DNA from 2 places in the Rhizobium sp. 268 genome. Region 2 is predicted to be linked to the other one. Evidence: riboswitches for the same ligand, from Rfam matches in the RefSeq annotation. Region 2 holds a riboswitch; the other holds the start of a gene.

Region 1 (15,307 bases), on a different contig from region 2:
ACTCGACCGGCTCGTAGACAACGCGTTTGGCGGCGTCGTCGTAGCGGACCTCGACGAAACCGGTCGTCGGGAAGTCCTTGCGCAGCGGATGGCCTTCGAAGCCGTAGTCGGTCAGGATGCGGCGCAGGTCCGGATGGCCGGTGAAGAGCACGCCGTACATGTCCCAGGTTTCGCGCTCGAACCAGTCGGCGCCGGGATGGACGGCGCAGGCCGACGGAACCGGCGTATCCTCGTCGGTTGCGACCTTGACGCGGATGCGCAGATTCTGCTTCGGCGACAGCAGGTGATAGACGACGTCGAAACGCAGCTCGCGCTGCGGCCAGTCAACGCCGCAAATATCGATCAGGTTGACGAAACCGCATTTGGCGTCGTCGCGCAGGAAGGTCAGAAGCGCGATCAGGTTTTCACCCGTCGTCGTCAGCGTCAGCTCGCCATACTTCATCTGCGATGCGGCGATCAGATTGCCGCGCACTTCGCCAAGGTAGGACGCAAGCTCAGTCAGGGCTTCACTCATATGCCTTGTCCTTAACCCTTAGCGTTCGATCGTGCCGGTGCGCCGGATCTTCTTCTGCAGCAGAAGCACGCCGTAGAGCAGCGCCTCTGCCGTGGGGGGACAGCCCGGCACATAGATATCGATCGGCACGATGCGATCGCAGCCGCGCACCACCGAATAGGAATAGTGATAATAGCCGCCGCCATTGGCGCAGGAGCCCATCGAGATGACGTAGCGCGGCTCGGGCATCTGGTCGTAGACCTTGCGCAGAGCGGGCGCCATCTTGTTGGTCAGCGTGCCGGCGACAATCATGACGTCGGACTGGCGCGGCGAAGCGCGGGGCGCAAAACCGAAGCGCTCGACGTCGTAACGCGGCATCGACAGCTGCATCATTTCGACGGCGCAGCAGGCCAGACCGAAGGTCATCCACATCAGCGAGCCGGTACGGGCCCAGTTGATCAGCTCGTCGGTCGAGGTGACGAGGAAACCCTTGTCGGCAAGCTCATTGTTGATCTCGCCGAAAAATGCGTCGTTGCTGCCGATCGGCTTGCCTGTGGCGGGATCGATGATCCCCTTCGGCTGCTGGGCGACGAGCGGCTGATTGCTCACAGGGGTCACTCCCATTCCAGGGCTCCCTTTTTCCATTCATAGATAAAGCCGATGGTCAGCACGAAGAGGAAGACCATCATGGACCAGAAGCCGAACCAGCCGATGGCGCCGAAGGAAACGGCCCAGGGGAAGAGGAAGGCGACTTCGAGGTCGAAGATGATGAAGAGGATCGACACGAGGTAGAAGCGGATGTCGAACTTCATGCGGGCGTCGTCGAACGCGTTGAAGCCGCATTCGTAAGCCGAGAGCTTTTCCGAATCGGGCGCTTTGAAAGCGACGGCGAACGGCGCAATGAGCAGCGCCAGGCCGATAACGAGAGCGATAGCGATGAAGATAGCGATCGGAATATAGGAACTGAGCAGTTCAGTCATCATGTTCATCCCTGCTTGCCGGAGGCGCCAGGCGGCGCATTTGGGCAAATGCCCGGCAAGCGAACGTGCGTTGCAACAAGCCGTGGTTAGCGCAGCCGACGCCCCGGCGCAAGAGATTTACAGAGGCAATTCGACGCGCCGCGCGCGGACATTATCAAGCAGATGCAACGATGTCGCGACAAATCCACACAAACCGATTCAAGCTGCATGCCTGACCCCTGGAAAGTGCATGGCTTTCGAAAGAGAATGGCGCGAGTGACGGGGCTCGAACCCGCGACCTCCGGCGTGACAGGCCGGCACTCTAACCGACTGAGCTACACCCGCGCATTGATCGGCCTTTTGCGGCCGCTGGGATGAAGAAACCGGACAAACGACAAATCACATTTGCGTTCTACAAGACTTGAAATGGCGCGAGTGACGGGGCTCGAACCCGCGACCTCCGGCGTGACAGGCCGGCACTCTAACCAACTGAGCTACACCCGCAATTCATTTCAAGCAGTCCGGATGCCTTCGCACCCTCACCAAAACGGCTGCCCGTTTCGATGAGCGGCTAACTACGGGGTTCGTCTTTTAGTGTCAAGCAGGTTTGGAGACAAAACCATGACAGTCGTTTGAATTGTTTCGGCAAGGCCGGCAATTCCCCTACCCACTACGACACTGACGCCCGATCGAAGCCGGCAGCGCGGTCGACGTCGACAGGCCCCCTCCCCTTTATCCACAGCCCGGTGACGCCCGATCGCCATCACAAGGAGCGGGACCGCCACCAAAAAAATCAAAAAATCTTCACAAACACTCTTGCGGTTTTGCCGCGATCCGCATAGATCACGGCCACCAACGCGGCAGGCCGATCCGGCTTCGTCAGCGATGGGCGATTAGCTCAGTTGGTAGAGCGCCTCGTTTACACCGAGGATGTCGGGAGTTCGAGTCTCTCATCGCCCACCATTTTCTCCCTTACGTGCCAAATCGCAGCTTTCGCAGTGGGATGTCTCAGCTGCGTCGTGATGTATTTGGAATTCCAATTGGATCCATTGGCGCGTCCGGCAGGTCGCGATGCGGCGCGGCGTCTGAAATCAGCACTCCACCAGAACGGACTACTCCGGGCGCGGCGCCACCTCCTATTGGGCGAATGGATGGGCGCGGGCAAAAGTGTGAGAATTCACCGCCCGGAAAATCTCCGCGCTTGCTACACCTGGAGGTGTTCCATGAGGACTCTCTGCTCCGCACTGACGCTGTGCATCGCGGTCGCTCTTTATGCGCCAAGCGCCAGATATGTCAGCCTGCCCGGTTACGCCTTCAAAACGAATCCGCAATGCCAGCGCCACGAACCAAAGACGCGGTTTGACAGAAGGTGCGACTGGCCGAGGGTGGGCTTCAAGGACTTTACGCCCCCGCTTGTGACCGTGCTTGGGATCTGAAGCTCAGCCTCTTTACGAATCATCGCAGTCCTGGCGCGTTTTGCAGCCGAAGGGCATTCATGGCTCGGTGACTGCGACAGTGTTTCTGATCGTGGCGAAATGCCTTGGCTCAGACTTCCTACCAGACTCTATATAGCCCTTCGGAATCCCGAAATTGGTTGCGGGATTGAAATCATTGCATGATTTTTTCTGTCGACACCGTGCGAAACGCTGCGGATTTCGGAATCCCGAAGCGGGGAATTTCGGGATTCCGAAGTGGCGTTCTGGAATCGTGACAGCCGGGCTCATCGCCGACCATTCACCCCTTCGCCAGTTCTTTATCCACCGCCGAGACCAGCCGCGAATCATCGGCCGTCACGTCAGGCGCGAATCGGGCGGCAACTTTACCGTCGCGGCCGATCAGGAATTTTTCGAAGTTCCAGAGAATGTCGTCCTCGTCGCCGCCCGATATGCCGTGGGATTTCAGGCGTTCGCGCATCGGGCCGTCACCTGTGGTCTTCACACCGGACTTGGTCAGTTGCCGGTAGAGCGGGTGCTGGGTCTCGCCCTTGACCGAAATCTTCGAGAAAATCGGGAAAGTGACATCGTAGGTGCTGGTGCAGAAGTCGAGGATCTCGGCGTCGGTGCCGGGCTCCTGACCCTTGAAGTCGTTGGCGGGGAAAGCGGCGATGACGAAGCCGCGCTCGCGCTTTTCGCCGTAGAGCTTTTCGAGACCCTCATATTGAACGGTCAGCCCGCATTTGGAGGCGACGTTGACGACCAGGAGCACGCGGCCCTTGTATTCGCTGAGTGTGGTTTCACGACCATCCACTGATTTGACAGGGATATCCAGCACATTGCCTGCCATGGGAACCTCCAAATTGATAAGATATGTCTCGCCAACTTAGCGATATCGCCGCCGTTGTCATCAACGTCGGAATCAACTCGGCGTTAGCAGGACGCCGGTGCGGGCTACGGCCTGCATCGGCGGTCAGCACATCAGGCGGGGGATGTTTCCTTCACGTCGTCGAGCAGGAAGTGCACAACGATATAATCCGTCTTGTAATGGCGACCGCTGTCGGACACGGATTCGACGCTGCCGCCGTCCTTCGGGTGCCAGGAGTGGTAATGGGGGTTGGTGGTGATCAGTGTGATGGCCTTGCCTTCCAGGGCTTCCTCGCCAAGCCGGAAGCGCATCTCGGCCAGCGGCCAGATCCGCTCGTAATCCGCCATGCTGATGCGCGCCTTCAGCGCCTTGCGATTCAGCGGTGCTTCGCCGGCCTCTGCGGGTGCTTCCAACATCACCTCCTCGGCTCCGTTGATGATGGCGTTGAACTCTTCAGGCCACATGCGTCTCATGAAATCGCTCCTCCCGGGGCTCTCGTCAGTCCACAGGTGAAACTTAGCGATTTGTTCGAAAGAAGCAAATTCCCGTCATGTGGTTGTCATCGAGGTCGGCTGCTCCTACGTTCGCCGCAGACCGCATCAGGGCCGTCAGACGCCCGCAATCCCGAGATCAGAGATGAAGACACGTGAAGACAGGCAGGCACTCCGGGCGAGCATGCCGCGCACCCCGCTCAGCGCTCATCATATGGAAAATGCCCGCCTGCTGCCGGATCGCGGCGAGCTGCTCTACCGGATCCCGAACGGCGGCATCGGCGTCGAGGTCGGGGCTGCCTTCGGCGAATATACGGCGGAGATTCTGGAAAAGAATCGCCCAGCGCAGCTCTACCTCATCGATCCCTGGTCGATGGACCGCTACAGCTCCGGGTTCGATACGATCCACACCAAGTTCGCGGCCGAGATCGACGCCGGCCGGCTGCATCTGATGCAGGGTACGTCGCTGGAAAAGCTCGCCGAATTCGAGGACGATTTCCTCGATTGGGCCTATATCGATACCGATCATTCCTTCGAGCTCACCTGGCAGGAACTGCTGCTCTGCGAAAAGAAGGTGAAGCGGACGGGGCGCATCGCCGGGCACGACTTCTGCACCGGCAACACGGTCAAGCCGATCGTCTATGGCGTCGTCGAGGCGGTCACCAAGTTCTGCAAGGATTACGGCTGGCAATTCGAGTTTCTGACGGTCGAATCACATGCGCATTTTTCCTATTGCCTGAAACGGCTCTGATCAGCTTTTGCCGAAATATTGCGCGTCGCTGACCTGTTCCATCCAGTCGACATGCTTGCCGTCCAGCGCCTCGTGAATGGCGATGTGCGTCATCGCCGTATCCTCGCCAGCGCCGTGCCAATGTTTCTCGCCCGGCGAAAACCAGACCGTGTCGCCGGCGCGAATCTCGCGGATTTCCCCGCCCCAGCTCTGGGCGAGGCCCTTGCCAAAAGTGACGATCAGCGTCTGGCCGAGCGGATGCGTGTGCCAGGCGGTGCGGGCGCCGGGCTCGAAAGTAACCGAGGTTGCCTTCACCCGGGCCGGTGCCGGCGGCTCCATCAGCGGGTCCTGGCGAACAGCGCCGGTGAAATAGTCGGCCGGCGGCGTCATCGAGGGGCGAGAGCCGGCGGGTTTGATCTCCATGATCTTTCCTTTTCCATTCCATTGCAGTTGAAGCCTTGTAATCCGACGATATTTCATCGAGGCGACCAATCAAGGCCGGATCGACAATTGCCGCATCCTCGCCCGGCTGATAGGCCAATCTCTTTCATCACCTAAAGCGCGTCACATTGAACTTGGTTGATGCGATGCGCTTTAGTTCTCTGTTTTTACGCATGTCGCTATCCCGGAACCGCTGCACACTTCCGGGCAACATGCATTGGGAGAATTTCTCATGAAACACCATGCTTTCGGCCGCATGCCCTTCACGGTCACCAATGTCGGCTTCGGCGCCTGGCAGATCGGCGGCTCATGGGGCGATATCAGCGAAGCGGATGGACGCGCGGCGCTGAATGCCGCACTCGATGCCGGCATGACCTTCATCGATACAGCCGACGTATATGGCGACGGCCGCTCGGAAAAGATCATCGCCGACGTGCTCAAGACGCGTGGCGGCCAGCGCCCGATGGTCGCCACCAAGGCGGGCCGCCGGCTCAACCCGCATGTCGCCGAAGGTTATACCAAGGCCAATCTCGAAGGCTTCATCGACCGCAGCCTTGAGAATCTTGCCGTCGACAGCCTCGACCTCGTGCAGCTTCACTGCCCGCCGCGCGAGGTGTTTTACCAGCCGGAGGTCTTCGAAGGTCTCGACGCGCTGCAGAAGGCCGGCAAGATCAGGGGTTATGGCGTTAGCGTCGAAAAGGTCGAGGACGGGCTGAAGGCGATCGAATATCCCGGCGTCGTCAGCATCCAGATCATCTACAACATCTTCCGCCAGCGCCCCGACCACCTGTTTTTCCAGGAGGCGCGCCGCAGGAACGTGGCGATCATCGCCCGCGTGCCGTTGGCCAGCGGTCTGCTCTCCGGCAAGATCACCAGGGAAACGCACTTTGCCAGCGACGACCACCGCAATTTCAACCGTCACGGCGAGGCCTTCGACGTCGGCGAGACCTTTGCCGGCGTGCCCTTCGAGGTCGGCCTGCAGGCGGTGGAGGAGGTGCGCAAGCTGGTGCCCACAGGCGCCACCATGGCCGCCTTTGCACTTCGGTGGATCCTGATGGCCGACGCCGTCACCGTCGTCATCCCCGGTGCCCGCAATGGCGAACAGGCGAGAGCCAATGCGGCGGCAGCCGATCTTGCGCCGCTCTCGGCCGATGTCATGGCGGCGACACGCGAGCTCTACGAGCGGCTGATCGCCCCGCATGTGCATCAGCGCTGGTAGGGCTGGAGCTGCTTGTTTTTGAGGGTTGTGGGCTGCCGCTCTACCCCTCCCCATAAGGGGGAGCGACTAGGCGCTGTTGTCCGGCAGCGACCAAAAGCAGAGGTCTTGCTGGCTGTTACCGTTCGACGAATTCATACGATGGAGTTTACGTGAAGCGGTGCGGCATCTTAGCCCCTCCCCTTGTGGGGAGGGGTCTTGGATTCAACGACAGAGGCCGGGCTTTCGCCCGGCCTCTTCCTTTATCTCTTTATCCCAACTCAGTTCGTCGCGTTCAGCTCAACCGGGAAGAACAGCGTCTCGCCGGAGGAATCGCTGACGCCGTCGTTGTCGGTGACGGCGTAGGGCTTGCCTGAGGCGTCGAAGGTGAAGCCTTCGAGCTTGTCGAGCACGTAACCGTTGGTCGTGGTCTTCAGTTCGCCGAGGAAGTCATGGGCTTCGGTTTTCTTGACGACCGGCAGTTCGCCGCCGAGCTTGGCGGGCTTCAGCTCCGCGATCGCCACCTTGTAGAGCTTCTTCAGCTTGGCAGCGTCGCCGACGAGGTTGTCGCGTTCGATGATGTAGACGCTGTCGCCCTGCGCCGAGATTTCAGACAGGCCGACCCAGCCGCTTTCCGTCTTGTCGAGCGGATAGCGCATGGCACCCCATTCCTTCTTCTTCGGATTGTAGGAGACTAGCTTGACGAAGCCCTTCTCGTCGTCACCCCATTCGCGCTGGACAGCCATCCAGAGCGTGGCATCGTCGCCGGTGCCGACAATGGTGACACCTTCGAAGCCGTAGCGGATTTCGTTGGCGGCGAGTTCCTTCGGCAGCGCGATCTCGGCCTTGATATCGCCTTTGGCGTTGACGTTGTAGAGGGCGTGAGGGACGAGACGCTCGCTGTAGCCTTCCGAGGCGAGCCAGAATGAGCCATCGGCGGCCACCGCGATGCCTTCGATGTCGAGCTTCTGGGCCGGGGCGCCGTCGCGCTTGACGATGAGCGCATCGGTGATCACCGCCGGCTTCTTGCTGGCATCGATCGTGTAGATCGTCGGCTGCAAGCCGAGAACGCTGTCGCTGACGGCATAGAGCCTGCCCGGCTTGCCGGGAACGGCAGCGAGACCCGATAGGGCTGCGAAGCCGATCGGATTGCCGTCCTTTTCGGCGGAAACGATCTGAGGATAGGCTTTCTCGCCTTCCGAACGCTCATAGATCATCACATGCGAGCGCGTGCCGCCATCCTTGCCGAGGTCGAGCTCGTTGGCAGTGGCGAAGAGGTTGCGCTGGGGAATGGCGATCCCGCCTTCCGGCGAAATGCCCGATGGCAGCAGCTGCACGAGCTCGGGATCGGCGCCGGTATCTTTAAAGACGCCGACGACCGAGGCGCGCTCGGCGAGCAGGAAGAAATACTGGTCGTCGCCGAACTTGGCGGCTTCGAGGCCTTCTGGCTCGACGCCCTTCGATCCCGAACGGCTTTCCGGATAGTGGCCGATATGGGCGACGGCGCGTTCGAAGGATGCGCCCGATTCGTAGAGAAGCTTGCCCGTCTTGTCGAAGATGGTGAAACCGCGCGAGCCGCCCTGGTAATCGCCTTCGTTGGCGATGACGAGGCGGTTGTCGTCCAGCCACTTCACGGCGTCGGGCTCACGCGGAACGCCCTTCAATTCGCCGGTGAATTTCAGAGCGCCGTCACGCTTGGTGTCGATGCCGGTAAGATCGACGCTGCCGGCGGAGAAATGCGTTTTCACCTCAGCCGTAGTGGCGTCGATGATGACGATCTCGTTGTTTTCCTGCAGCGTCAGTGCGATCTCGTTCAAGCCGTTAAAGGCGACGAATTCCGGCTCCGGATCGTCAGGGGCGACGCCGGCAAGGCCGGTCAGCGCCACGTGCTTGATGGTGGCGCAATCGACGGCACCGTTCTTGAGCTGGAAGACGACCAGATCGCCGGCCGGCATCTGCGGGATCTTGCCGTCATTGACCTCTTCGTCGCGCTCGTTTTCGATCGCGATGGCGCCGAGCGTCTTGTCCCTGTTGAGCGCGATCGAATCCGGCTGGCCGCCGAGATCGCAGGTGTTCTCGATCTTCTTCGTCGCCACGTCGACGATCGCCAGACGGCCCGAGGGCTTGGCCTTGCTTTCGGAGGTATTGACGGCGACCAGCGCCTTGCCGGCGCTCGAGGTGACCGAGGTCGGCTCGCCGTCCATCATCAGCGCGCCGCCTGATTTCGGGGCCTTGGCATCGGTGATGTCGATGAAGCCGATCGCACCGAGCGGGCTATCGCTATAGATCAGCGTGTTGCCGTCGTCGGTCGCGGTGATGATTTCGGCTGAAGTCGCCGAGAGCTTGTCCTTGTCGGCAGGCAGGTTCTGGGCGACCGGGAAGGAGGCGATGCGGTTGAAAACCGGCTCGGCGGCGGCCGGGAAGGCAACGGAAGCGAGAAGCACGGCAGCAAGTGCTGCCTTGCGCGATGAAATGGTCATGAAAATCCCCCATGTGTCGAATAGTCGAAACATGGGTTTTCTGCGGGACTGCCATGACAGAGGCATGACAGCCCCCGCCATTTCACGCGGTTTGCGTCAGGCCGCCCTTTTCCCGGCGCATCTCGTCGCGCATGATGAAAAGCGAGGCGGCAAGGATGAGAGCAGCTCCGAGCCAAAGATAACCGGCCGGCGCATAACCGAAGAACAGCCAGCCGGCCAGCACATTCAACGGCAGCTTCAGATTGTCGAAGGGCTGGACGTAGGCGGCGTCGGCGCTGGCATAGGCAAGGGTCAGCAGGTATTGCGCTACGACCGTCAGCAGGCCGCCAGCAGGAAGAGAGCAAGCGCGGTGCCCGTCGGCACGGCAAAGCCCGCCGCGAGCGCCAGGCCGCCATTGATCGGCGTCAGCAGCACCAGCAGCCAGACGGTGATCGTCTCGGGCTTTTCGATGCCGGTCAGGCTCTTGGTGATCAGCGACGAGGCGCCCCAGAACAGCGCCGAGAGCACCGGCAGCAGGGCTGCCCAGGTGAAGCTGTCGGACCATGGCTGCAGGATGATCATCGCGCCGGCAAAGCCGACACCGGTCGCCGCCCACCGGACAGGACCGACACGTTCGCCGAGGAACAGGCGGGCGCCGAGAATGATGAAGAAAGGCGAGGTCATGACGAGGGCGATCGCCTGCCAGATCGGCACCGACGCAAGGCCGGAAATCCAGGCCTCGACGCCGAGCGCGGCAAAGATCACGCGCACAATATGCCGCCAGGGATAATCGGTGCGCATTGCCGAAAGGCCTGATTTGCGCAGGAAGGGCAAGGAGAACAGAAATGCGAAAGCATATTGCCAGAAGGCCGCGGAAGCCGAGGGAAAGGCGAGCTTCATCGTCAGCCACTGGGTGACGACGTTGAGGAGCGAGAAGACCACGCCTCCAAGCACCATGAAAGCTGCGCCGGCAAAGGCGCGCGACTGCGACACTGCAAGGGAATTCTGATTCATGTCTTTCATCCGAAACCAGGGACCAACATAAATCAGGACGCAACGAGCGACGGCACGCTGACGCTGGCAGTCTCCTGCCCCGCACGCGGCCATGCTCATTCTCTTCCATCCGGACTTTGACCGTCGGCTCCGGAATCGCACCGGATCTGCTGACCCTTCCCAAGCGACAGCTTGGGAAGGCGCTCGCGGGCTCGGGCCGAGACCCTTACCGCCGGTGGGGAGTTTCACCCCGCCCTGAGAACAGCTCTGTCGTAGAACAATGCGCCGCATGCGGCAAGCGGCGAAAGCAAAAGGGGTCCGGCAAAGCCGAACCCCTCCCAAATCCTGCACAGCCGGTCTCGTTTACGGCTGGCGGATAATCTCAGATCAGCCGTTGACGGCGTCCTTCAGGCCCTTGCCGGGCGTGAACTTCGGCACGTTGCGAGCCGGAATGTCGACTTCAGCGCCCGTCGACGGGTTGCGGCCCTTCGATGCGGCACGATGAGAAACGGTGAAGCTGCCGAACCCTGCGAGGCGGATGTCGCCCTTGTTCTTGAGTTCACCCTGGACAACGTCAAAAACCGCGTCAACAGCGGAAGCCGCGTCAGACTTCGTCAGTCCTGCCTTTTCGGCGACTGCGGACACGAGTTCATTCTTGTTCATGTTTCCACCCCTTTCTAAATGGTACGAAACGACTCAAAAGTAAGCTAGGCGCAGAATAGGTTTCATCAGGCCCGCCGGGAACCCAAAAGCCCTGCAAATCAAGGAAAAGCAAGCGTCTACATGACGTTTTCACAAAAAAGGCTGGCGTTTTCGCCAGCCTTTTTCCGTCTTTTCAGCCAATGGGGCATAAATGTGGCCGAGGCCACTCAATGCGCTATGGTCGCGCCCGTCTCGTCGAGGCCTTCGACCGAGGTGATGACAGGCGTTTCCACCGTGCCGTCCCATTCGATCGGCTCCGGCCGCCGGACCAGCGCATGCTTGATCACCTCGCCCATGCGGGACACCGGGATGATCTCCATGCTGTTCTTCACGTTGTCCGGAATCTCCGCCAGGTCCTTGGCGTTTTCTTCCGGAATCAGCACCTTCTTGATGCCGCCACGAAGCGCTGCGAGCAGCTTTTCCTTGAGACCGCCGATCGGCAGCACACGGCCGCGAAGGGTGATTTCACCGGTCATGGCCACGTGTCTGTTCACCGGGATACCGGTCATGATCGAGACGATGGCGGTCGCCATAGCGACGCCGGCCGAGGGGCCATCCTTCGGCGTCGCGCCTTCCGGCACGTGCACGTGGATGTCGCTCTTGTCGAAGCGCGGCGGCTCGATGCCGAAATCGACAGCGCGCGAGCGGACGTAGGAGGCCGCCGCCGAGATCGATTCCTTCATGACTTCCTTCAGATTGCCGGTGACCGTCATGCGGCCCTTGCCCGGCATCATCACGCCTTCGATGGTCAGCAGTTCGCCGCCGACTTCCGTCCAGGCAAGGCCGGTGACAACGCCGACCTGATCCTCGCCCTCGGCTTCGCCATGGCGGAAGCGCGGAACACCCAGATAGTCGGAGATGTTGGCGGCCGTCACATGCACGGACTTCGTCTTGCCCTTGATGATCTCGGTGACCGCCTTGCGGGCGAGCTTCATCAGTTCACGTTCGAAGCTGCGCACACCGGCTTCACGGGTGTACTGCTGGCTGATCGCCATCAGAGCGTCGTCGCTGACCGAGAATTCTTCCGGCTGCAACGCATGTTCCTTGATGGCCTTCGGCAGCAGATGCCGCTTGGCGATCTCGCGCTTTTCATCTTCGGTGTAGCCGGCGATACGGATGATCTCCATGCGGTCCATCAGCGGCGCAGGGATGTTCAGCGTATTCGCCGTCGTGATGAACATCACGTCCGACAGGTCGTATTCGACTTCCAGGTAATGATCCATGAAGGTCGAGTTCTGCGCCGGATCGAGCACCTCGAGCAGGGCCGAAGACGGATCACCGCGATAGTCCTGGCCGAGCTTGTCGATTTCGTCGAGCAGGAACAGCGGGTTCGACTTCTTCGCCTTCTTCATCGACTGGATGACCTTGCCGGGCATCGAGCCGATATAGGTGCGGCGGTGGCCGCGGATTTCGGCTTCGTCACGAACGCCGCCGAGCGCCATGCGGACATACTCACGGCCGGTCGCCTTGGCGATCGACTGGGCGAGCGAGGTCTTGCCGACACCGGGAGGGCCGACGAGGCACAGGATCGGGCCCTTGATCTTGGTGGCGCGAGCCTGCACGGCCAGATATTCGACGATGCGCTCCTTGACCTTGTCGAGACCGAAGTGATCGGCTTCGAGGATCTTCTCGGCATTGTTGAGATCGGCCTTGATCTTCGACTTCTTGCCCCAGGGGATGCCGAGCAGCCAGTCCAGATAATTGCGCACGACGGTGGCTTCAGCCGACATCGGGCTCATCTGGCGCAGCTTCTTCAGCTCCGCGTCAGCCTTTTCACGGGCCTCCTTGGAGAGCTTGGTCTTGGCGATGCGCTCTTCCAGTTCGCTCATCTCGTCGCGGCCTTCTTCGCCGTCGCCGAGTTCCTTCTGGATCGCCTTCATCTGTTCGTTCAGGTAGTATTCGCGCTGGGTCTTTTCCATCTGGCGCTTGACGCGCGAGCGGATGCGCTTTTCGACCTGCAGGACCGAAATCTCGCCTTCCATGAAGCCGAGGGCCTTTTCGAGGCGGGCCTTGACGCTGGTGGTTTCCAGCATCTCCTGCTTCTCGGTGATCTTGATCGACAGATGCGAAGCGACCGTATCGGCGAGCTTGGAATAGTCGTCGATCTGGCTGGCGGCACCTACCACCTCAGGCGAAATCTTCTTGTTGAGCTTCACATAGCTTTCGAATTCGGAGACGACCGAACGCGACAAGGCTTCCAGCTCGACCGGATCGTCGTGCGGCTCCTCAAGCACATGGCCGAGCGCCTCATAGAAATCTTCGCGGCTGGTATAGGTGTCGATCTCGGCGCGGGCGCGGCCTTCGACCAGAACCTTGACCGTGCCATCGGGCAGCTTCAAGAGCTGCAATACGTTCGCCACGGTGCCGACCTTGTGGATCGCGGAGGGATCCGGATCGTCGTCACTGGCGTTGATCTGCGTCACCAGCATGATCTGCTTGTCGGAACCCATGACCTCTTCGAGCGCACGGATCGACTTTTCCCGTCCGACGAACAGCGGCACGATCATATGCGGGAAAACCACGATGTCGCGCAAAGGCAGAACAGGGTAGGCAGTGCTGCTCGCTACAGACGTTTTCTTCGTCATTTTTAAGTCCTTTCCATCGTCCCGTTACCGGGCTCTCTGCACGGCCGCTTGGGACCGGCCGGCACTCTCACTTGTTGCTACAAGTGGAGGTTCTGACTACGCTTTTCAAGCCACGCTAACGCCCGCGTTCCCCGGATGTGACAGCTTTATTACAACGGAACACCAACACTATGAAGCGCGTGGCTGGACCGGCGCTTACCACTTCCAACCGACTAAAATACAAGCACCGACAATAGGCTTACGGAATCACGGCATCATTGCCAAGCACTCTTCCTTGCACAACATCGGCCCCTTCCCAACATCGGCAAAGTCAATTCCGGTTCCCACCGGCAGAATACTAACAGTGCCTCGGATGGTTTTTCAAATAGAAAGGGGCCCGCCGATGGCAAGCCCCCAAAATAATCGTGCGAAAGCGCAAAGGTTACGCCGAAGCGTTGGCCTTTTCTTCCTGACGATCGGCATAGATGTAAAGCGGGCGGGCCGAACCGCGCACCACTTCCTCGGAGATGACGACTTCGCGCACACCTTCCAGCGTCGGCAATTCGAACATCGTGTCGAGCAGGATCTTCTCCATGATCGAGCGAAGGCCCCGGGCGCCGGTCTTGCGGACGATCGCCTTGCGGGCGATTTCGCGCAGGGCATCCTCGTGGAAGGTCAGTTCCACGTCTTCCATCTCGAACAGGCGCTGATACTGCTTGATCAGCGCGTTCTTCGGCTCCGACAAGATCTGGATCAGCGCATCCTCATCGAGATCCTCCAGCGTCGCCAGAACCGGCAGACGGCCGATGAATTCGGGGATGAGGCCGAACTTGACCAGGTCTTCCGGCTCCAGTTCGCGCAGGACTTCGCCGACGCGGCGGTCGTCCTGGGCCTTGACGGTGGCGCCGAAGCCGATCGAGGTCTTCTCGCCACGTGCGGAGATGATCTTGTCGAGACCGGCGAAGGCGCCGCCGCAGATGAACAGGATGTTGGTCGTGTCGACCTGGAGGAATTCCTGCTGGGGATGCTTGCGGCCGCCCTGCGGCGGAACGGAAGCGACCGTGCCTTCCATGATCTTCAACAGCGCCTGCTGCACGCCCTCGCCCGAGACGTCGCGGGTGATCGACGGATTGTCGGACTTGCGCGAAATCTTGTCGACTTCGTCGATATAGACGATGCCGCGCTGGGCGCGCTCGACATTGTAGTCGGCCGACTGCAGAAGCTTGAGGATGATGTTTTCGACGTCTTCGCCGACGTAACCGGCTTCGGTCAGCGTCGTCGCATCGGCCATGGTGAACGGAACGTCGATGATGCGGGCGAGCGTCTGGGCGAGATAGGTCTTGCCGCAGCCGGTCGGGCCGACCAGCATGATGTTCGACTTCGCCAGCTCGACTTCGCCGTTCTTGGAGGCGTGCGCCAGGCGCTTGTAATGGTTGTGAACGGCGACCGACAAGATCTTCTTCGCCTGCCGCTGGCCGATGACGTATTCGTCGAGGACCTTGATGATGTCCTGGGGCGTCGGAACGCCGTCGCGGGACTTGACCATCGAGGACTTGTTCTCCTCGCGGATGATGTCCATGCACAATTCGACGCATTCATCGCAGATGAAGACGGTCGGTCCGGCAATCAGTTTCCGGACTTCGTGCTGGCTCTTTCCGCAGAACGAACAATAGAGTGTGTTCTTGGAGTCGCCGCCGTTGCTGCCGCTGACCTTGCTCATATCACTTTCCTTCCAGCACGCCGCATTTCAAGGCGAAATCGCGGTCCACTCAATCAGCTCCTGGCGGCACTCCGTCACCGGAGCCTTTGCCGAGAAGGGCTTCAGGGGCTACGAACCGGGCCCAATCGATCATGTCCGGGTTCCGGTGGCAACGAATTCCCCTTCGAATGCCGATGCTATGTCATAAAATTTCAACATAGCATTAATAGCTACTATTAGCGTCTTCGTCGCCAGTTGAAAGCCTTGTTCGATCACAAAT
Region 2 (15,307 bases):
CGGTCTATCCGACACGCCGCTTCCTGCCCTTGCGCCTGCAGGTCTTTCTCGAGGCGCTGAAGGCGTGGAAGACCCCCTTGTGGCTTCCCCTGCATTGAGGCGCCCGATGCCATCACCGAAAATTGAAGCCGTGCACGCGGCTGCGCGTCCTTCCTCGATCAAGCTGTGTTAGAGTTCGCTGGCTTGGATGGCGCGGGGATTTACCGATGCTGACGACAGTTGCGGTGCTCATGGGGCTTTCCGGCCTCGTCCCGGCAGCACAGGCGGGGACGAACGAGGTTGACGTCAGCCTCGTGCTCGCCGTCGACACCTCGCGGTCGATGGATTTCGAAGAGATCGGCATTCAGCGCGAGGGGTATGTCGAGGCGCTCAAGCACCAGGAATTCCTTAATGCGGTGAGGGGCGGTCTGACCGGGCGCATTGCCATCAGCTATTTCGAATGGGCAGGCTACGTCGTCCAGGATTCGGTGATCGACTGGCAGGTGATCGAGACGGAAGAGGACGCGATCGCCTTTGCCGGCAAGATCGAAGCCCGGCCGATCGCCACGCAACGGCGCACTTCGATATCCACAGCGATCGGCCAGGGCGCCAGCATGATCATGACCAGCCCGTTTCAGGGTCGGCGGGAGGTGATCGACGTCTCCGGCGACGGCCCGAACAATTCCGGCAATCCGGTTACACCGGCGCGCGACAAGGCGGTTGAAGCCGGCATGATCATCAACGGCCTTGCCATCATGCTGAGGCCCTCCGATGCCCCCAACGGGCTCGACACATATTACGCCGACTGCGTGATCGGCGGCCCTGGCGCCTTCGTGCTGCCGGTGCGCAAGATCGAGGATTTCGCCGTTGCCGTGCGCCGCAAGCTGGTGCTGGAGATCAGCGGCCTTTCCCCGCCGGCAACGGTGCAGAGAATTGCCGGGGCTGTGCCGGCGACAGACTGCATGATTGGAGAAAAGCAGTGGCGGGATATGTTTGACCGATAATGGGGTGGCTTGCCGGCGCTTTCGCTCGGGGTGAAGCGAGAGACAATGAAAGACGTGCCGTGTGGCCTCCTATTGTCCTTCGCCTGGCCTTGAGCGGCAAGCGAAAGGCAAGCGGACTGCAGCATTATTAAGAGGGAACACAGACGCGACCAGCGTCTGCGTCCTTTACCGCCATCTATAACGGCAGCTCCCGGCCGGCCCGTTCGCTGACCATGTATTCGGCGTACCAATCCGGCCAGTTCTCGTCGTGTTTGCCGCCGTTGCGTTTCTCGTGTTCGCCGTGGGCGATGGCCGCGCGGCGCAGCGCTGACGCAAGGTCGCTCGAGGTCGCAAAGGCCGTCTCGTCGGCGTCGATGCGTCCGGGCAGGCGCTGGGTGACTTCCTGGAAAAGCCAGCCGTTGCCGTCGGGATCCTTGAACGAGGCGAAGGAGCGATAGCTGCGGTGATCGGGATCGCGGCCGGCGAGCCTCAGCCGTCCGAAGAGATAGGGTTCGTCCTTGCCGGCATAGACGCCGGCAGCGTCATGGAACACGTCGCTGACCTCGACGCCACGGGCGATGAGATCGCGACGGGCGGCCTCGATGTCGGAGACGATGAGGTAGAGCCCCTGGGCGGAGCCGGGTGCGGCTGCGGTTATGTTCTTGCCGAAAATGATCGCGCAGCCGGAGCCGGGCGGGGTGAACTGGATCACCCGGAAATCGGCATCACTGGCGAAGTCGGCGTCGAGCCGCCAGCCGAGGCCGTCGTAAAAACGTTTGGCGCGGTCGACGTCGGAAACGGGGATGACGACCACTTCGAGCTTGGTGTCGACGGGCCGTGTTTTCGGATTTTCGATAGGGGGTTCACTGCGCATTGCATTGCTCATCTTCAGCTCCTTGAGGTTGTGGATGCGTTAAGAATGGCGATACATGTCGGGGTCGAGTGGACCACAGCGCGGCGAGGGCGTCGAATCAATTATTCTGTCGGAATTGGCCTGATGAAGACGGCGGGATCGGTTCCGCCGCCTCGGTTTCAGCGGATCAGCCTTGCTACGCGGCAAGAGCGGCGCGTGTCTTCCCGATCGTCAGCGCGGCCTTTGCGGCCTCCCGCCCTTTCTCGACGAAGTGTGCCCGGTAGATCTGCTTGTGGTGGTCGGTTTCCTGATATTGGTGCGGCGTCAGCGAAACCGACAGCACCGGCACGCCGGTATCCATGCCGGCGCGCATCAGCCCGTCGACCACGGCCTGGGCGACGAATTCATGGCGGTAAATTCCGCCGTCGACGACGAAAGCGGCGGCAACGACGGCGGCATAGCGCCCGGTTGCGGCAAGATCGCGGGAAAGCAGCGGCATTTCGAAGGCGCCGGGAACATCGAACACATCGACCTGCTCGGGCGGCACGAGTTGGTAGAAGCCGTCAAGGGCGCGGTCGACGATGTCGGCGTGCCAGCTGGCTTTGATAAAGGCGTAGCGGGTGGGTGTCATGGTAATCTCCTTTGGCGAACAGACACATCACCCAAGGCGATCACGAACGTCCCCGACAGCCGCAAGGGCGGCAGGAACGCACGTTCTCTTTCATCCGGACTATGACCGTCGGCTCAGGCATCTCACCTGATCTGCTGACCCTTCCTTAAGAAGGCGCTCGCGGGCTCGCAATCGAAACTGCATACCGCCGGTAGGGACTTTCACCCCGCCCTGAGAACGGCGGGGACAATAGGGGCAAGGCGGCGGGCTGGCAATAGGGCGAAATGCTTTCTGCAATGTGCAAGGAGCAGCGGCTACCTGTGTCCGCAATATGAGGATGACGCCCCGAGCGCCCTTGCTGAACGTACACGTTTGCCTACATGATTCCGATGAGGACACCCAATCTACACAGCATGACCCGCTGATCCCGCCGGAGGCGAGGGCAGGCCATGACAACCATGGGAGAGAGACATGCAAGATCCCCTCGTCGTTCACCGCGAGGCGCATATCGCGGCGCCGCCGGCCGCGGTGTTTGCGCTGATGACCGACCCGGAAAAGATTCTGCGCTGGATGGGAACCGAGGCTCAGGTCGAGCCGCAGCCGGGCGGGCTCTACCTCGTCAACGTCACCGGCGCTCGTTTTGCGCGCGGCTCGTTTCGCGAGGTGGTGCCGGTTCATCGCCTTGCCTATAGCTTCGGCTGGGACGGCAGCGAGGTGGTTCCGCCGGGGTCGAGCCTGGTCGAGATCGACCTGATCGAGCAAGGAGACGGAACGCTGCTGCGACTCACCCATAGCGGCCTGCCGAGCGCCGATCAATGCGCCGGCCATGCAGAAGGCTGGGCGCACTACCTTGGACGGCTGACCGAGGTCGCCGCCGGGCGCGATCCCGGTCCTGACAGTTTTCACGGCAGAACATGAACGATTTTTTACGGGCAGCGGGCGCCCGCAAGCGCTTGACGCCGCGGGAAAAGCGGTGCGGCGATACCCTGATCGGGCGTCCGAAAACGCTGGTTTTTCTCGTCTAAACATGAACGTGCAGTTCATCTCCAGTTCAATTTGGCGGCCATAAGATCAGGGCGGCTGGATGAAATGGAGTTTTCGATGAAGGCACTTTCTATCGCGGCTGCCTTGCTCGCTGGCAGCCTCTCGATCGGCACGGCTGAGGCAATGCCGATGGGGACAATCAATGTCCAGAGCAAAGCCACAAGCGATGTCACGAAGGTCGACTATGCGTGCGGCCGCGGCTGGCATCTGACCCGCTGGGGTGAATGCCGGCCGAATTGGCGACGCCCGCCGCCGGTGGCATTTTACGGTGGCCCGCCGCGTTGGGGCTGGGAGCGACGTCACCGCGATTGGGACGGCCCGCGCTGGAGCCATGAGCGGCGCTGGGATCGCGACCGTCGCTGGCGGGATGATGACTAAAAGCCTTGGTTAGAGCCAAGTTGACGAGGGCCGGTGCGATGTTTCGCCCGGCCTTTTCCTATGAAATTTCCGCAGCCCGTGTGTCAGATCCTGCTGACGAGCCAGTGCTTGTCGTCGATCAGTTCGGCGAGCTCGATCGGATCCTTGACGCCGAATTCGAACCATTCGACGAGTTCCTTTGCCTTGCGGCTGCTTTCCTCCGCCGTCAGCTCGACCTGATACCTTTCGCACCACCGCCGAAGGATCGACGTCAGCAGCGTCATGTCATTCCCATCCAGCGGATCTTTCGGCCAGAATATCGTGCCCATCGTACCCCTCAATCACACGATGACGAACGGCCGCATAATGAAATCAAAACGGCGCAAGTTTAAAGCGTTATTTTTCGCTTTTCCCCGTGATGGAAGGTTCGCGACAGGAATTGTCTGCGCAGGAAGGGCTCAAGGTGTCGATAGGCTCCTGAAGGCATCCTTGCGGACGTCCCGGGGCGGTGTCATGTTGCAGCATGGATCTGCCGTCTCCCCTTGCCTGGCTGGTTGACGAGGCCGGTGCCTCGCCCGGTCCCGAACGGTTTCTGGCCGAGCTCGGGCGCCGGCTTTTGGCTGAGGGCCTGCCGCTTTCGGGCGGCGCGCTGACGCTATCGGTGCCGCATCCGATCATCGCGCGGCGCACCTGGCTGTGGCGGGCCGAGACCGAGGCGGTCATCGAGGCATTGGCCTTTGCCGCCACTCCGCAGAGCGAAGCCGGGCGCGAGTGGCTGGCCGGGCTGGGGCCGGTGTGGGAGACCAGGATCGGGCCAGCACAGGATAATCAGGCATCGGACGGCCCGCTGCTCGGCTGGGCGGGGGTTGCCAGCGGGGCAGGAAACAGCGCATTCGGCCCGGCCGCGATCAGCCTGCTGCGCGAGGTCGCGCGTTTTGCCGCTGCGCCGCTTGCCGCACTTGCTGCGCGGGAGGCGCGGGCCGCGCTCCTCGAAGCCTATCTCGGCCGGCGCAGTGCGGCCCGAGTGCAGGCCGGCGCGCTAGCCCGCGGCACCGGCGAGACCATCCGAGCCGCTCTTCTTTGCGCCGATCTGCGCGATTTCACCGCGCTCTCCGAGGTGACCGATCCTCACCAGATGATCACCGCGCTGGACGCCTATTTCGACCGCGTCGCAGGCGCAGTGCACGCCTTCGGCGGCGAGGTGCTGAAATTCATCGGTGACGGCGTGCTGGCGATCTTTCCGGTGACGGCGGCTTCTGGCGGAGCGATCGAAGGAGACCGGGAGGCCTGCGAGGCCGCATTGCGGGCGGTCGCCGCCAGCCGCGCCGGCATGGTTCATCTCGACCAGGTGCGCCAGGCGCAGGGGCTGGCACCGTTGCCGTTCGGCGCGGCGCTGCATTTCGGCGAGATTCTGTGGGGCAATATCGGCGCGGCCGACCGGCTGGACTTTACCGCCATCGGCCCTGCGGTCAACCTGGTCAGCCGGCTGGAAGGGCTCTGCAAGCCGCTCGGCCGAACTGTGCTGATCTCAGGCGCGGTGGCGGCCAACACGGGGACGCCCTTGATGCCGCTCGGAGAGCATACCCTGCGCGGCATCGCCGATCCTTGCGCGGTCTTCACCCTGCGGGAGGATTGAGCCTGCGGGCAGACGCATCGCTTTTGCAAAGAAATATTTGCAAAGATATGTTTGCAAATATATTCTTGAAGCATGAAACATCCGCACCCGAAACCTGCCGCAGATACCGCCGCCTCCCGCATCGTCAGCCGCGTCGTGCCCGAACCGACCGCGCTGAAGGCGCTGGCTCATCCCGTCCGGCTGCGCATGCTCGGCATGCTGAGGATCGATGGACCTGCCACGGCGACGCAGCTTGCCGCGCGGCTCGGCCTGAACAGCGGCGCGACGAGCTATCATCTGCGCCAGCTTGCCCAATATGGCTTCATCGAGGAGGCGCCGCATGCCTCACGGCGAGACCGTTGGTGGCGCGCCAGCCATGAGCTGACCTCGGTGCCGCCGAGCGAAGCCGAGGGGGAGGCGCTCGATCTCGACCTCGCTTTCAACCAGGCGGCGCTCTCGCTGCAGGTCGGCCAGATGCAGCAGGCGCTCGAGGAATATGCCGAACTGCCGGCCGAATGGCGCAAGGCGACGACTGCCGACGACATCATTATTCCGATGACGGCGCCACAGGCCGAGGCTCTGACGAAACGGCTGACCGACATCATCCTGGAAGCGATGCGGGCGGCTCCGCCGCTGGGCGAGGCGGCGTCCCGGAATTCCGACATGGTTCCTTTCTATGTCATGCTGCACGCCTTCCCCTATCCGGGCCGCCTTCCGCATCGCGAAGGGGAGGACGAGGCGTGAGGAAGGCTGGGCCTTTCCTGGCGCTCGCTGCTGCCGAGACATGTTCGCTTTCCGGCACGCGGCTGTCGACCATCGCCATTCCCTGGCTGGTGTTGAGCACGACGGGCAGCCCTGTCCTGACCGGCGTGACGGCGATGATGGAGATGCTGCCCTATGTCGTCGCCAAGGCGCTCGGCGGGCCGCTGATCGACCGCGTCGGCGCCAAGCGCATGGCCATCGTCTGCGATAGCGTTTCGGTGGCCGTGGTGGCGTTGGTGCCGTTGCTCGATTTTTTCGGCCTGCTCGGCATGCCGGTGCTGCTGCCTGCCGTCTTTGCCATGGGCGTGCTGCGTGGGCCTTCCGACGCCGCCAAGCAGGCGATGGTTCCCGATATCGCCAGGCTCGCGAATGTGTCGCTCGAACGGGTGACTGGCGTCGCCAGCGCCATTGAGCGGCTGGCCTCGACGGCGGGTGCGGCCGGAGCCGGGGCGCTGATTGGCCTGATCGGCCCGGGTCAGGCGCTCCTCGTCAATGCCGCCACCTTCGCCGCGGCCGCGCTGATCGTTGCCGTCGGCATCCCCGATATGCGGCGCACGCCAGAGCTATCCGGCGCCCGACCGGCCGAGAGGCCTTCTTATCTCGACGATCTCCGCGAAGGCTGGCGCTTTCTGCGCGGCGATGCTGTGCTCGTCAGCATCGTCGTTATGGTGGCGATCACCAACCTGCTGGATCAGGCCTATCATGCGGTGCTGCTGCCTGTCTGGACACGTGATTCCGGCCATGGTCCGGAACTGCTGGGAGCGATGTTTGCGGCATTCGCCGGCGCATCGATCGCAGGTGCGGCGATCGCCGCAGCAATCGGCGAACGGATGCCGCGCCTGATCGTCTATACCGTGGCATTCCTGTTGACCGGCTTTCCGCGTTTTCTCGTTACTGCGCTGGATGCGCCGCTCGGTCTTGTCTTTACGACCCTGGCCATCGGGGGATTCGCCTCGGGCTTTCTCAACCCGATCCTGTCGGCGGTGATCTTCGAGCGCATCCCCAAGCCGCTGACCGGCCGCGTCATCGCATTGAATACCGCCCTCTGCTTCGCCCTCATTCCCTTCGGCGGCCTTGTCGGCGGTACGCTGATCAGCACGATCGGTCTTGCCGCGGCGCTGCTGCTCACCGGGTTTGCCTATCTCGTCGCCACTCTCTTTCCCCTTGCCTTGAAAAGTTTCCGCGGTTTCGACAGGGCGGTTGCCGATGTTGGTGCTTCCGTATCAAGGCGATGAGCGCGCGCCCGATCTCTCGTGTCCCAGCGCCTCGACTATCAGATCCACGAAACGGTGGATGCGCGGTTCCAGCAGGCGCTTGTCGGGATAGAGCGTGACGATCTTGGCGTCATCGGCTTCCAGGTCGGGCAGGACCTGCCGAAGACGCCCGGCGGCGAGATCGCCGCCGATGAGAAAATCGGGCAGGAGCGCGATACCCAATCCCGCCAGGGCAGCGTCGCGGATCGCCTCGCCGTTGTCGAGCCTCAGGCGGCTGCGCCCCTGCGCCTTGATCCAGGCACCGCCCTTGCCACGAAAACGCCAGCCTTGCCTTTGATTGCGGTTGGCGAAAATCAGGCAGTCGTGGGCTGCGAGATCGTCGATTTCGCGTGGCTCGCCGTTCGCGGCGAGATAGGAAGGCGAGGCGCAGAGGCGTGTCTTGTAGGTGGCGATCACGCGCGAGACCAGCCGGGTATCCGACGCCGCGGCGCCGATACGGATCGCCAGATCGAAGCCGTCCTCGATGATGTCGGAGAGTTGATCGGTAAAGCTCACCTCGACCTGGATGTCGGGCCAGGCCCGAAGATATTTTTCCAGCAGCGGCATCACGACGAGCCGGCCGAAGGCATCGGGTACAGTCACTCTGAGAAGGCCGCGCGGCATGCCGCTCTGGCCTCCCAGACTCGCTTCCGCCTCATCGACCGCCGCAAGGATCTGCAGGCCGCGCTCGTAAAAGACCCGCCCTTCATCGGTCAGGCTCAGCGTTCTCGTCGTGCGGTTGAGCAGACGTGCGCCGAGCCGGTCTTCGAGGCGGATGACGGCCTTTCCGGCCGCCGAGCGGGACAGGCCCATGGCCTGGCCGCCGGCGATAAAACTTCCGGCATCGACGACGGCCATGAAGATCAGGATATCGTTCAGGTTCGTGCGCGGCATCAGGCAACTCGAGCGGTTCGGTCCCAGCCATAAGTCGGTCAGTCATGCAACCGATTCAAGGCTTGGACCATCAACGCTCACGGCGGCAGTAAGGTCCCGACGCTTCGCTGCCGGGGCGCTGAAGCCGGGCTACAGCATATCGCCGAGGCTCCAATGGTTGTTCCATCGGGCGTCGATCTCGTCGTCGACATTCTGATATCTGATGTCGGTGGAAAGGCGCAGCCGCCGGCTGCTGTTCTGGTTGGTGGTTGAGGCGTGGATCATGTAGGGCGAGTGCAGCACAACGTCGCCGGCCTCATAATCGGCGGCGAGCCAGCGGGTGTCGAAGCGCTTCGCCATATCGGGAAGATCTTTCGAGACCCAGCCGCCTTCCGTCATGTGGCTGTTATAGGCGCTGATCCGCTCTTCCGGAGAAAGATCGCCGCTTGCGGCCTGGAACTTCGCCTCCATCTTGACTCCAAGCGCGTGCGAACCTTCGAGGTAGACGAGGCCGCCCATCTCGGCAGGGATGTCGCCGATCGGGATCCATACCGTCACCAGGCGACTGGTGCCGCCGCGGAGATAAACGAGATCGTAGTGAGCGGGTGTGGCCGTCGGCGTTCCCGGCTGGGTGAAACGCATGATCTTGCGCTTGTGCAGATAGGAGATGCCCTGCAGAAATTCGTCCATGAAGCGGGTAAGCGGCGGCTGCGCGCAAAAACCTTCATAGGCGGCGGAGCGGACAAGCGACATCAGGCGCCGGTCCGCCAGGCTCCAGTCGACGCTGGCGGCCGACGCAATCCCTTGCGAAAAATCGCTGCCGGGCTCGACCAATCCTGTCACCGCGAGGCGCTCGAACGCCCAGCCACGGAAATCGATGACATCGGCCCGCGGCAGGAGGCCCTTCAGCCAAACATAGCCGTCGTTCTGGTAGCGGCGGCGGATGGCGTCGACGCCGATGGCGGGATCGGTCGGCGTGAGCCAGCCGATCCGCTCCGCAGTCAAGGTTTTGCCGTGGGCGGTCAGGGGAAATTCCGGTGTTCGGGCCTGCACGGCTTCGGCGGCAATCGACATTTCAGCCTTCCCCAGCTTGAATTGAGTTGCGCTTAATTATCTGATCTGCAGGAATAACCGACATAGAGGAAACTGGTAGCTGGACTTTTCGCTCATCATGAAACAGGCCGAGGCCATTTACAGAACGCCGCTTGGCGCGGCCGGCGGACTGGCGGTCACCGGAAGCGGCAGGCAGCATGCCCGCCATGCGGTGACCGACCGGAAACTTCCGAGTTTCGCCGTCGTGCTGGTGGAGCGCGGGCAGGGCTGGCTGGAGACCGCCGCCAGCGGCCGCTTCAGCCTGACCGGGCCTGCCCTGTTCTGGCTGTTTCCCAACCGCGCGCATTCCTACGCTCCCGACGAAGGCGGCTGGGACGAGCGCTGGGCGCTTTTCGAAGGATCCTTCACGCGGGACTTCGTCAGGCTGAGGATCATTGGCGAACGGCATCCCGTCGTGACCTTGCATCGCCTCGATGAAGTGGCGCGGCTCTTCGGGATGCTCCATGCCGATCTGCTCGACGATACCCATCTGGGACAGGCGTCGGCGGCACTGATGCTGCATCGCATCGTCATATCAGCCGCCAGACAGGCAATTGGAGCGGCGGATCGGCGCCAGGAGAGGCCCGCCATGGCCGTGATCGTGGAAACGCTACGGCGGCGGGCGATGCAACCGCTCGACCTTGCCGCCTTTGCCGCCGAGCACGGTATGTCTCCGGCAACATTGCGCCGGCGGTTCACGCTGGAAACAGGACTGCCGCCCAAGGCATTTCAGCTTCGGGCGCGCATGGACCATGCCAAACAGCTGTTGGCCACCACCGACGAAAAAATCGAAGCGGTTGCCGCCATGATCGGTCTGGATGACCCCTTTTATTTTTCACGGGTCTTCCACGAGCGCGAGGGCTGCAGTCCCCGCGAATTCCGCGCCAGATACAGGCGAATGTGAGCGCCCGGTGCTTTGGCGAGCGTCAGCGCCAGCCAAGCGCCGGAGCGACGTGGGTCAGAATTGCCTCGATGACATGGGCGTTGTAAGCGACGCCGAGCTGGTTGGGGACGGTGAGCAGCAGCGTGTCGGCCTCAGCGATCGCCTGGTCTTCGGCAAGCTGTTTGATCAGAATGTCGGGCTCGGCGGCATAGCTGCGGCCGAAGATCGCCCGGGTCTTCTCGTCAATGAAACCGATCTTGTCGTCCTCGTCGCTGCCATAGCCGAAATAGGCGCGGTCGCGGTCGTCGACGAGCGCGAAGATGCTGCGGCTGACCGAGACGCGCGGCTGGCGGGTGTGGCCGGCGGCCTTCCAGGCCTCACGGTAAGCACGAATCTGGTCGGCCTGCTGGACATGGAACGGCTCTCCCGTCTCGTCGTCCTTCAGCGTCGAGCTCTGCAGGTTCATGCCGAGCTTGGCCGCCCAGACGGCGGTGGCATTGGAGCTTGCGCCCCACCAAATCCGCTCGCGCAGGCCCTCGGAATGCGGCTCGAGACGCAGAAGGCCGGGCGGGTTCGGAAACATCGGCCGCGGGTTGGGTTTGGCAAAGCCTTCGCCGCGCAGCACCTCAAGAAACACTTCGGCGTGGCGGCGGGCCATCTCGGCCTCGTCCTGACCTTCCGATGGGGCATAGCCGAAATGGCGCCAGCCATCGATCACCTGCTCGGGCGAACCGCGGCTGATGCCGAGCTGCAGCCGGCCGCCGGCGATGAGGTCGGCGGCACCCGCATCCTCGGCCATGTAGAGCGGGTTCTCGTAACGCATGTCGATGACGGCGGTGCCGATCTCGATCCGGCTGGTTCTCGCGCCGACGGCCGATAGTAGCGGGAAGGGCGCGGCGAGCTGGCGGGCGAAATGATGCACGCGAAAATACGCCCCGTCAGCACCGAGTTCTTCGGCCGCGACGGCAAGGTCGATCGACTGCAGAAGGGCATCGCCCGCCGAGCGCGTCTGCGATTGCGGCGAGGGCGTCCAGTGCCCGAACGAAAGGAACCCGATCTTCTTCATGTTAATGCCGCACCTTGCGCTGTTGCGTTGTCAGGTCATGACACAATTCCGGCCTGGAAGACAATCGGAGATGGCGCCGGGGTTTGCGTTTGTTATGATGCGACGGACGGCGGAGGGGGCGTGAGCCTCCGCGCCATGCCCTCGCGCGCCTTTTCGTCCTTGATCGCCGGCCGTCACATCGCAGCCGAGAGGCTTGGAACATGCGCTACACGTTTGCCATAGGCGATATTCACGGCTGCATCGATCCGCTCGACAGCATGATCGATCGCATCGAGACATACGCGTCCAAGGGCACAGTCGTTTTCCTTGGCGACTATATCGATCGCGGGCCAGACAGCAAAAGCGTCCTCGACCGGCTCATTGCCGGTCCGGCCGGCCCGTGGCGCTGGATCTGCCTGAAAGGTAATCATGAAGACATGATGGTCGCTGCATATGCCGATAGCGACGACAGACCCGTATGGATCAGCAATGGCGGACTTGAAACCGAAATGTCCTATGATGGCAGGGTTCCGCCTCAGCATTTGCAATGGGCTGGTGATCGTCCGCTTATGCATGTTGATCGATATCGCATCTTTGTCCATGCCGGCGTTGTTCCGGAATTTCCGCTGGAACGGCAGACCAAGCTCGATCTTCTCTGGCTACGGTTCCCGCCCGGTGAGTCCAGCGACTATTGGGGCAAACATCTGGTCCACGGCCATACTCCCTCACTGTCTAACCCGGTGACGACAGGAAACCGCACCAATATCGATAGCGGCTGCGTCTTCGGCGGCAAGCTTTCCTGTGCTGTGTTCGACGACGAGGTTGCCGGCGGGCCGATCGACTTTATCGAGGTGAGGGCATGAAGCTGGTCGCGTCGGTTAGGGTGTAAAGTCAGAGACGGCGGAGTGGAGCAGCGGGAACGCACCCCCATCTCCGTCATTCCTGTGACATCCCTCGGTTAAAGCCCGAGGGCAGGATGACGGAAGAGAGGTGTCGCGACGTTGGCACCATCACCTTCGGCCCATGCCTCGCCAGCCGGCGGCCAGGCGTAGCCAGGGCGCCACGTGGAAGCCGCTCATCAGCAGGTACATCGGGACCATTCCGCCGATCGGGAAAGCATTCGGCGTCGCGGTGCAGATCGTGTCGGCGCTGCCGGTGGTGGCCGTCAGCAGCGCCATGAGCGCGAATGTCGGGGCGGCGGCGAGGGATAGCCGGTCGGCGGCATGGGCGGCGATGCTGCCGGCCGGGTTGGTCATCCTCCCGCTCGGCTTACCGGTTGATACTTCGTCGGCGGCTGCCAGCGACAGCCATTCGGCGTCGTTGAGAGGCGCGTTGCCATCGCCTCTCTTTGCGGTGTGGGCGGAACGCAGCATCGCCGTTACTCCTTGCTGTAGCGGTCGTGATGGCGCCACCAGATGCCGGTTTCGTTACGGCCCTTGGGCGCGCGGTCGAGCCATTGATACATGCCCCACAGTCCGTCCAACCCGCGGGCATAGCTGGAATAGCTATGATAGACCCTACCGTCGACGAGTTCGAAGGCGCTGACTCCAGGCCGGTCGCGGGTGTAGGTCATGACATCGGTGCCGGTCATGGCGGCGATTTGGGCGACCGGGCCTTCTCCCTCCGGCTGCTGCCATTGCTGCACGGTTTGGCCGGCGAGCGGTTCGGGGGCGGGCGGCTCGAGCCGGTAATTGTATTCTATATCGCCCCGGCGCTGATCTTCGGCACTGAACCAGACGCTAAAATCGCCGTTGAAATCGCTGCCGAAGGACGAGGCCCAGGGGAAGCTCCAACCCATGCGCTGCTTGAATGCCTGAAGCTTTGTGAGCGGCGCGCGCGACACCGCCCAGAAGGCGACATCGTGGTTCTCGAGATGGACGAAGACGCCGTTGAAACCGTCAGCGATCGAGGAGCAGGACGGGCATCCGGCGGTATAATCGGGGCCGAACATGAAGTGATAGACGAGAAGCTGTGAACGGCCGCCGAAGAGCTCTTTCAGCGAGATGTTGCCGCTTTCGGTGTCGAAGCGGTATTCCTTATCGATCCCAACACGCGGCAATTGCTGGCGCTTGACCGCCAGCGCGTCGCTCCGCCGGGTCAATTCCTTCTCCTCCTCGAGTAGATCGAGCCTTGCTGCCAGCCATTGCTGGCGCGTTGCGTTGAGTTGTGCCGTCATGGGGTCTTCTCCTTTGCCTGTCTATCGTCGTAGCATCCGGCGCGGGTTGCCTGCCGGTCCCAAGCAGATTACGGCCGGGCAGCGAAATGGCGGGAGTGACAAGTGTGACGGGATTTGAATGGACTCGTTGATCACAGCGGCCGCAAGGGCGCTGGCATCGGGCGATGCGCTTGGCGCGCTGAAGCGGGTGGCGCTGCGCGACGACGCGCCGGCGCTGGCGCTGCGCGGCATTGCAATGGCCCAGCTTGGTGATCTCGTCCGCGCCAAGGCGCTGTTGAAGAGTGCGGCGCGCGCCTTCGGACCGCGGGAGGCGGTGGCGCGGGCGCGATGCGTGGTCGCCGAAGCCGAGATCGCGCTGGTCTCACGCGATCTCATCTGGCCGCCGAAGGTGTTGGAATCGGCGCGCAGGGTGCTGGAAGCGCATGACGACAGGGTCAATGCCGCCCATGCGGGCAATGTGGCCATTCGCAGGCTGGTGCTGATCGGCCGCCTCGATGAGGCCGAGCGCGCGCTCGCAGCACTCGATCCGGCGCCGCTGCCGCCGGCGCTGCGGACTGCCCACGAACTGGTGGCGGCGGGCATCGCCGTTCGGCGCCTGCAGACGCAGGCAGCGCGCGCCGCCCTCGACCGGGCAAGGCTTTCGGCGCGGGCTGCCGCGATCCCCGCTTTGACGGCGGAGGTCGAAACCGCCGCGCTGGTGCTCGACACCCCGGCGGCGCGGCTGATCTCGCACGGTCAAGAACGTCCGCTGTTGCTCGCCGAGGTAGAAGCGCTGCTTTCCTCCGGCACGCTCGTCGTCGATGCCTGCCGCCATGTGGTGTGGACCGCGGGCGCCGCCGTCCCGCTCGCGACGCGGCCGGTGCTGTTTGCACTTGCCCGCACGCTCGCCGAAGCCTGGCCGGGGGATGTGGCAAGGGGTACGCTGATTGCCCGCGCCTTCCGTGGCAAACATGCCGATGAATCGCATCGCGCCCGGCTGCGGGTCGAGATCGGCCGGCTGCGCGCTGAACTGCGGGGACTGGCGGAGGTTGCGGCGACAAAGCGCGGCTTTGCGCTTTCGCCGCGCGGCGCCCCGGAGATTGCCGTGCTGGCGCCAATCGTCGAAGGGGCGCATGGAGCGGTGCTCGCTTTTCTGGCCGACGGGGAGGCGTGGTCGAGTTCGGCGCTGGCGATTGCGCTTGCGGCGAGCCCCCGCACGGTGCAGCGGGCGCTGGATTCTCTCGCCGGCGAAGGCAAGGTGCAATCGCTGGGGCGCGGGCGGGCACGGCGCTGGATGAGCCCGCCGCTGCCTGGTTTCCCGACGATCTTGTTACTCCCCGGGCCGCTGCCGAGCGATTAGGATGATCGGAGTAACAGGGAAGGAAGAGATGAAAAAATCAGCTGCGAATATCCTGCGTGAATATGGGCCTTTTCCCGGCGCTGAGCGCGTCAACGGCGTCACGTTCGACGGCCAGCACGTTTGGTTTGCCTCGGGCGACAGACTGAACGCGCTCGATCCCGCAAGCGGCGAGGTGGTGCGCTCCATCGAGGTCGCGTCGCATGCGGGGACGGCTTTCGACGGAGAGTTTCTCTACCAGATCGCCGAGGACGTCATTCACAAGATCGACCCGAAGACCGGCCATATCCTTTCCACCATCCCGGCACCCGGCAATGGCGGCGATTCCGGCCTCGCCTGGGCCGAGGGCACGCTCTGGGTCGGCCAGCATCGCGGCCGCAGGATCCATCAGATCGATCCGGAAACCGGCAAAATCCTCCGCACCATCGAATCCAACCGCGTCGTCA

The links. A riboswitch is a leader RNA that binds a small molecule or an ion and turns the genes downstream of it on or off. The one in region 2 is predicted to bind FMN.
Region 1: another riboswitch for FMN. It lies ahead of OS035_RS17865 (DMT family transporter); the one in region 2 lies ahead of OS035_RS24110 (6,7-dimethyl-8-ribityllumazine synthase).

What each region holds. Positions count from the first base shown of each region.
Region 1 covers NZ_JAPPSO010000008.1:273,151-288,457, reverse strand. Annotated here, with positions in the region: gene OS035_RS17925 (NADH-quinone oxidoreductase subunit C) at 1-514, opposite strand, end outside; gene OS035_RS17920 (NuoB/complex I 20 kDa subunit family protein) at 533-1,117, opposite strand; gene OS035_RS17915 (NADH-quinone oxidoreductase subunit A) at 1,108-1,473, opposite strand; tRNA gene OS035_RS17910 (tRNA-Asp) at 1,721-1,797, opposite strand; tRNA gene OS035_RS17905 (tRNA-Asp) at 1,880-1,956, opposite strand; tRNA gene OS035_RS17900 (tRNA-Val) at 2,340-2,415, shown strand; gene OS035_RS17895 (glutathione peroxidase) at 3,187-3,735, opposite strand; gene OS035_RS17890 (hypothetical protein) at 3,867-4,226, opposite strand; gene OS035_RS17885 (class I SAM-dependent methyltransferase) at 4,390-4,995, shown strand; gene OS035_RS17880 ((R)-mandelonitrile lyase) at 4,996-5,397, opposite strand; gene OS035_RS17875 (aldo/keto reductase) at 5,648-6,634, shown strand; gene OS035_RS17870 (esterase-like activity of phytase family protein) at 6,892-9,090, opposite strand; partial or broken gene OS035_RS17865 (DMT family transporter) at 9,173-10,092, opposite strand; FMN riboswitch at 10,177-10,329, opposite strand; gene hupB (DNA-binding protein HupB) at 10,450-10,725, opposite strand; gene lon (endopeptidase La) at 10,932-13,349, opposite strand; gene clpX (ATP-dependent Clp protease ATP-binding subunit ClpX) at 13,771-15,048, opposite strand.
Region 2 covers NZ_JAPPSO010000013.1:21,751-37,057, reverse strand. Annotated here, with positions in the region: gene OS035_RS24125 (LysR family transcriptional regulator) at 1-98, shown strand, start outside; gene OS035_RS24120 (DUF1194 domain-containing protein) at 207-983, shown strand; gene OS035_RS24115 (VOC family protein) at 1,159-1,848, opposite strand; gene OS035_RS24110 (6,7-dimethyl-8-ribityllumazine synthase) at 2,012-2,446, opposite strand; FMN riboswitch at 2,525-2,668, opposite strand; gene OS035_RS24105 (SRPBCC family protein) at 2,897-3,343, shown strand; gene OS035_RS24100 (GCG_CRPN prefix-to-repeats domain-containing protein) at 3,527-3,847, shown strand; gene OS035_RS24095 (hypothetical protein) at 3,931-4,155, opposite strand; gene OS035_RS24090 (adenylate/guanylate cyclase domain-containing protein) at 4,350-5,462, shown strand; gene OS035_RS24085 (ArsR/SmtB family transcription factor) at 5,535-6,185, shown strand; gene OS035_RS24080 (MFS transporter) at 6,182-7,438, shown strand; gene OS035_RS24075 (LysR family transcriptional regulator) at 7,427-8,350, opposite strand; gene OS035_RS24070 (phytanoyl-CoA dioxygenase family protein) at 8,480-9,403, opposite strand; gene OS035_RS24065 (helix-turn-helix transcriptional regulator) at 9,501-10,325, shown strand; gene OS035_RS24060 (LLM class flavin-dependent oxidoreductase) at 10,348-11,370, opposite strand; gene OS035_RS24055 (metallophosphoesterase family protein) at 11,571-12,212, shown strand; gene OS035_RS24050 (hypothetical protein) at 12,360-12,722, opposite strand; gene OS035_RS24045 (DUF899 domain-containing protein) at 12,728-13,525, opposite strand; gene OS035_RS24040 (helix-turn-helix domain-containing protein) at 13,644-14,864, shown strand; gene OS035_RS24035 (Vgb family protein) at 14,893-15,307, shown strand, end outside.